Regions from separate parts of the Aerococcus sanguinicola genome, predicted to be linked through region 1. Evidence: predicted binding sites of a transcription regulator. Region 1 holds the regulator's gene; the other holds the start of a gene.

What was found. The regulator HrcA, encoded in region 1, represses chaperone genes, less so after heat shock. The targets are predictions, from matches to a motif close to TTAGCACTCNNNNNNNNNGAGTGCTAA.
Region 2: a site for HrcA is predicted at 1,612-1,638, ahead of AWM72_RS05465 (co-chaperone GroES). Genes of this name have one in related genera too.

Annotation. Positions count from the first base shown of each region.
Region 1 covers NZ_CP014160.1:1,832,501-1,835,921, reverse strand. Annotated here, with positions in the region: gene dnaK (molecular chaperone DnaK) at 1-49, opposite strand, end outside; gene grpE (nucleotide exchange factor GrpE) at 108-677, opposite strand; gene hrcA (heat-inducible transcriptional repressor HrcA) at 696-1,757, opposite strand; gene AWM72_RS08185 (MetQ/NlpA family ABC transporter substrate-binding protein) at 2,004-2,855, opposite strand; gene AWM72_RS08180 (LytS/YhcK type 5TM receptor domain-containing protein) at 3,047-3,421, shown strand, end outside.
Region 2 covers NZ_CP014160.1:1,223,264-1,226,684, forward strand. Annotated here, with positions in the region: gene AWM72_RS05450 (glycoside hydrolase family 3 protein) at 1-433, shown strand, start outside; gene AWM72_RS05455 (redox-sensing transcriptional repressor Rex) at 512-1,138, shown strand; gene AWM72_RS05460 (hypothetical protein) at 1,242-1,436, opposite strand; gene AWM72_RS05465 (co-chaperone GroES) at 1,686-1,958, shown strand; gene groL (chaperonin GroEL) at 2,020-3,421, shown strand, end outside.

The DNA of each region.
Region 1 (3,421 bases):
CGACAGCTGAGTTTGTAGTCCCTAAGTCAATACCAATAATTTTTGCCATAATTTAAAATCTCCTTTTCTTCGATTATTCGCTCTGTAGCGTGAACATTAGTCTTTTTTTATTGTGCAATGATAACCATTGCGGGTCTTAAGACGCGGTCCTTTAAGACATAACCTTTTTGGTAAACTTCAACAATTTCTTCTGCTTCCTGGCCTTCTTCAGCAGGCACAGAAGAAACGGATTGGTGGAAGTTCGGGTCAAAGGCTTCACCGACTGGATCGATTACCTCAACCCCTTCTGCCTTCAAGGCTTCAAGCAAGCTTTGGTGGACCATCTCAACCCCCTTCTTCAGATTATTGGACGCTTCGTCATCAGCTTCAATGGCTAAGGCGCGTTCCAAATTATCTAGGGAAGGAAGAATAGCTTGGGCCAAACTTTGTGACCGGTACTTGGCCGCATCTTGTCTTTCATTAGCATTTCGGCGCTGGATATTTTTAATTTCAGCAGATAAACGTAAGATTTGATCATCTTTTTGCGCGATCTTATCTTCCAATTCAGCCACCGGATCTGCTTGACTTTCTTCTTTTTCTATATTTTCTTCATTTGTTTCAGTTTGTTCGTCGACTTCTTCATTAGAAACTTTCTCTTTTTCTTCTTTTGTTTCGAAATCTTTTTCCTGATCTGACACTTGAGTAAAGCCTCCTTTTTAATTTTGTCTTAATTCATTGCTCTCGTCCAAATACCTGCGAATGGCAGATCGCATCCCATTAAAAAGCTGAGCAACCTGCAAATAAGACATGGTTTCTGGACCGAGAATCGCAAATGTAATCTGATTAGCAGGATCTTCTTCACCAATTGTTGAAGTCATTAAACTCATATGCTTGAGTCGCTTATCTTCTAATTCCTTGCCGATGCGAATCTGAATACCGGTTTGAGGTTCCTCGATTAACTGGGTAACCACATCTTGGTCGCTCAATAAGGCATTAAGATTTAAGATTTGATCAATCTCTTCTTTTTCCGATAATGTTTGATAAAACTTATCCGTGCCTTGTATATTGAGCCTCTCTTCATTTAATTTCATCAGCAGGCTTTGAATGAGTAGCTCTTTCTCAAGTAAATGTTGGACTGAACGATCCAAATAGTGGATATAGTCTTGGCGCAAACGCAGGACGACTTCATAGAGCGGCAGTCCCACTAGCTCTTCATTCACCAAATGAACAAGTTGGTCAAGCGCCCCTTCGTCCAATCCTTCAGGAATCGTGAAGACTTGATTTTCAACAGCTTCTTGGTCAGTAATGAGAATCGCCATTGCCTTGTGTGGTGTCATGCCAACAATCCGAAAGGCAGCTAAGCGATGGTGGGTCACTTGGGGGCCCAAAGCAATCGCAACGTAACTTGTCAGTTCAGCCATTGCCTCCGTTGACCGAGCAATGATGTCGGCCAACTGGGTATAGGGCGAAGCAAAAATCTCTTCAACCCGCTCAGCCTGGTCTCGACTTAGACCGCGATCAATTAGTCCCCCATAACGGGGCAAAATATAATTGATATAATAGCGGTAGCCTGACTCAGTCGGCACCCGCCCTGAAGACGAATGCATCTTCGTTAACAAGCCAAGTTTCTCCAAATAACTCATCTCATTACGGATAGTCGCTGAACTTGCATTAATGTGGGGATCACCGGCTAAGGCCTTGGACCCCACTGGCTCAGCAAGGGACGCGTGAGCATCGATCACTGCCTGCAAGATCAGCATTTGTCTTTCTGTTAACATGTTCTCACCTCTTTAGCACTTGGCGACTTCAACTGCTAACACATATAATATATCATGTTCAGAAATGAATGTCAACAATAGTCAAACATTTTTTTGATCTTTTAACTAGAGAAATTATATGCGCACTGGGTCAAAGATCTAAAGTATTTGCTTAGGCTAAAGAGTCCTAGTTTCAAAGGTTAAGGGATGCCCATTTTAAATAAAAAAGCCATGAACAAATTGAACATGACTTTTGGTTAGTGCCTCTTACTTCTCGTATTGACTGGCTGCTTGAATTTCTTCCTGGTCTAATTTAACCGGCTGTTTAGTCCCTTTAAATTTTTCCTTAACAAAATTTTGAACATCCTCTGAATGGTAGAGGTCGAGAAGTTTTTTAAGGGCTTCTTTATTGGGATGGTCCTTGGCAACCGCAAGGATATTGACGCTGCCCAGAGTATCGTCATTGACACTTTCCTTATAGATCGTATCCTCTTCTAGGTCCAAGCCTGCTTCCATAGCAATCGTGTTCCCGATGCAGGCCGCATCTAGGTCAGTCAAGCTGCGTGGTAGGGTATTCTCATTCATCACGTCAAAATTTAATTGTTTGGGGTTGGCTTGGATATCATCCACACTGTAGAGGCTCTTCTCTTCATCTGTTAACTCAATTAAGCCCGCTGCTTGAAGCAAGAGCAAGGCCCGGGACTGGTCAGAAGGATAGTCAGCTAAGCCGATATGAGCCCCTTGGTCCAGGTCTTCCAACTTGTCCAATTTAGCGGAATACAAGCCCATGGGTTCAAAATATGTCGATCCCAGGGCTTCAAGGGAGTCGCCTTGTTCTTGGTTGAAGCTATTCATGTAGGCAAAATTCTGGAAGGCATTGACATCAACCTCTCCTTCAGCCGTCGCTGTATTGAGAACTGGACCTTCGACAAAATCTTTAACCTCAATCTCAAAACCAGCCTCCTTAGCTGCATCCGACTTAGCAATATAGCGCCAGATTTCAGCATCCGAAGCCTTAGAACCAATTAATACCTTCTGTTGCCCCTTCTGTCCCTGGCAGGCTCCTAATAAGAAGACCAAGGAGACCAGGAGGACCAATCGCCATCCTTTTCTTATCATCTAATCATTCCTTTCTAATAAAAACACTTTATTCTTATTATAATGACAAAATCAAAAATTGTAAGAGGCAATCTTAAGCCTCTAGTCGCTTTTGGGAGAATCTGTTAAACTTAGCAGTAGTTAAAGAAAAACGACCAATGTGTATATAACTGCTCAACCCAACTATTTTTTCATGAAGAGAGGCTCGTTAAATGCTTGAACTTTTTATGCTGTTGATGGAGCGGGCCGGCTTGATGGTTCTTCTCGCCTACGCCCTCCTCTATATTCCCCGCTTCAAGGAGGCCCTGGTCAACCGTCAATCAAAAAAAGACTACCTGGTCTTATTGGTTGTCTTTGCTGCCTTCACGGTCTTTGCCAATATTTCTGGGATTGAAATCCTCGCTTCAAGGGAGATTGTTCCCGTTCATACCTGGTCCATCCAGGCGGGCTCTGCTATTGCTAACTTCCGGGTGGTTATTATCGGTATCGCCGGTCTAGTTGGTGGCTTTGCCCTGAGCTTGCCCATTGCTGGTCTATCGGCTTTAATCCGCTGGCTCCAGGGTGGGGACACGGCATATATCTATGTG
Region 2 (3,421 bases), 610 kb from region 1:
ACCAATCTCGGGTTCTTACTTCGAAGCCACTTCAGGCTATCTGGACTTACAGATCCACCAAGCAACGAACGTGGACCTCGACCGGGTGAAGGCCATCCAAGCAGCGGTTGACCATACGATTATTAATGTCAACCTCGACTTGCCATTTATCTTGGAGAATGTAGAGCCTCTAGCTGACGCCTTAACTGCCAGCTTTAATAGCTTTATCCAGGCCATCATTGATGTCTATACAGGGGCCTGCCCTGCCAAGGGGAAACTGCCTCTAACCCTACCCGCCAATGATGACGTGATTGCGGTTAATGATGAAGGTATTTGTGCTTCCCCTAATGATGTACCGGGCTACGATAAGGACAAGTATATGGACCGCGCTTATGCCTATCAAGATAGTGCGGGAAATAGCTACACTTATGGCTTCGGCTTAAGCTTAAATTAAAGTTTTAGATTTGCTACGAAGTCGAAATCCTGGTAAAATATTCCTATTCTATTTTTCACAATTGAACAAACAGGGGGGATTCTAGTGAAAAAGATACCAAAGGCAACAGCTAAGCGCTTATCAATCTACTACCGTTGCTTGAAGAATTTCAAGGCAATGGGGATGGATCGTGTCTCTTCCGAACAGATTTCTGATGCAGTAAAAGTCGACAGTGCTACCATCCGACGTGATTTTTCTTATTTTGGTACTTTGGGCAAACGGGGCTATGGTTATGAAATTGATCATTTAATTGAATTTTTCAGCCGCCTACTGAGCCAAGACCAGCTCACCATGGTCGCTCTGATCGGTGTGGGGAATTTGGGGAATGCCTTAATTTCTTATAACTTTAAGCAATCTAATAATGTTCATATTAATGCAGCTTTCGATATTGATCCAGAGAAGGTCGGTAAGATCCACGAAGGGGTGCCAATCTACAGCATGGACGAGATCGTCGACCAGCTAGAAGCCCGTCAAATTGATATTGTCATTCTAGCGGTCCCTAGTCATGCCGCCCAAAGCGTGGTGCCACAACTTGAAGAAGCTGGAGTCAAGGGAATATTAAACTTCTCAGCTAGTCGGCTCAATGTGCCTAAAGACATGTTTGTTCAGACTGTGGATTTAGCCAATGAATTACAGACTTTGATTTATTATGTGACCCACCATTAAGAAATCAGCTTAATATAAGTGATCAAAAAAGTGCCTCAAAGGAGCGAAATAGCTCTCTTTGAGGCACTTTTCGATTAATTTCTTTTAAGACCACTTACCTGGTTTATAGGTTTTTGATTCTTCGGTAGGCTCGAATTAACTGGATACTTTGGAAGATATCGTGGCTTGCTAAGAGAATATTAATGAAGGGAAGGAAGGACCAACCGTTTTCACTGACCATTGAAATAGCCAGGGAGAGGAAGAGGCCAGCAAGGATGATTTTTAGCACAATATTCATGACTAGTGATTGTAAAGACATAGCAACACTCCTTTTTAATCTTGCATCGTAATATGTAATGTAACGAAAATATGGCTAAAAGACAAGTGAGATCAGCTATTTTGGCGGAAAAATTTAAAGAAAAACTAAAAGGTCAAAAAAAGTCAACAAAAGACTTGCATTCTAAAATAAAATGTTTTAAGATAATAAATGTAAGTTAGCACTTGGAAGTTGTGAGTGCTAACGATAAAAAGTGAATTGTTTTTTGGAACTGATGGAGGAATGTGAATTATGTTAAAACCTTTAAATGAACGTGTGATTGTTCAGCTTGAAGAACAAGAAGAAAAAACAACGTCTGGTATTATACTACCATCTGCAGCCCAAGAAAAATCCCAAGTGGGACGTGTTATTGCAGTTGCTGATGAAACAGAAGATTTCACAAGTCCAGTTAAGAAAGATGACCTTGTCTTATTTGAAAAATATGCCGGCAATGAAGTGGAATATGCTGGTGAAAAATACCTCATCTTAAAAGCGAAAGATATTGTCGCTGTTATTGAAGACTAGATCAAAAATTAAATTTAAAGATTGAATCATTACTTGTGTATCGAGAGGAGCATGAATTTTAATGGCAAAAGATATTAAATTTTCAGAAGATGCCCGTCAAGCTTTAGTGCGTGGTGTGGACAAGTTAGCGAATACGGTGAAGATTACCTTAGGGCCTAAGGGACGTAACGTTGTCCTCGAACAAAGCTATGGCTCACCATTGATCACTAATGATGGGGTAACCATTGCTAAAGATATCGAATTAGAAGACCACTTCGAAAACATGGGGGCTAAATTAGTCGCTGAAGTAGCTTCTAAGACCAATGATGTAGCTGGTGACGGAACCACCACTGCAACGATCCTAACCCAGGCCATTGTTCGTGAAGGCTTGAAGAATGTGACCGCTGGTGCTAACCCTGTTGGCGTTCGCCGCGGGATCGACGAAGCAATCCGGACAGCTGTTGAAGGCTTGAAGGAAAACTCTGTTCAAGTGGAATCTCAAGATGCCATTGCTAACGTTGCTGCGATCTCTTCTGGTGACCAAGAAGTCGGCAAGCTGATTGCTGAAGCTATGGGCAAGGTTGGCGAAGATGGTGTGATTACCATTGAAGACTCTAAGTCTATCGATACGACCTTAGACGTGGTTGAAGGGATGGAATTCGACCGCGGTTACCTCTCCCAATATATGGTAACAGACAATGAAAAAATGGAAGCCAGCTTGGAAAATCCATACATTCTCTTAACAGACCGTAAGATTTCAAATATCCAAGATATCCTTCCTCTCCTTGAACAAATCTTACAACAAGGTAGCCCACTGCTCTTAATTGCTGATGATGTGGATGGGGAAGCTCTTCCAACCTTAGTACTGAACAAATTACGCGGGACCATGAATGTAGTTGCTGTTAAAGCACCAGGTTTCGGCGACCGTCGTAAAGAAATGCTAGAAGACTTAGCTGTCCTAACGGGGGGGCAAGTGATCTCTGAAGATCTCGGCTTAGAATTGAAAGACGCAACCATCAACCACTTAGGTAAGGCTGGTAGCGTTACTGTAACCAAGGACCATACCACAGTTGTTGAAGGTGGCGGCAATAAGGAACAATTAGAACAACGTATTGCCTTAATCCGTAAACAAATCGAAGAAAGCACATCTGACTATGACCGTGAAAAACTCCAAGAACGCTTAGCTAAATTAGCTGGTGGGGTAGCCGTTGTTAAAGTCGGTGCTGCAACTGAATCTGAACAAAAAGAACGTAAACTCCGCATTGAAGATGCCTTGAATGCGACCCGTGCAGCGGTTGAAGAAGGTATCGTTGCTGGTGGGGGGACTGCTCTCATGAATGTTCAAGATAAAGTTGAAAAAGCAACAGAAGCGCTGGAAGGTGACGCTGCCACAGGTGCACGTATCGTGGCACGCGCCTTAGAAGAACCTCTCCGCCAAATTGTTGAAAATGCTGGCTTAGAAGGTTCAGTTATTGTGGAACGCC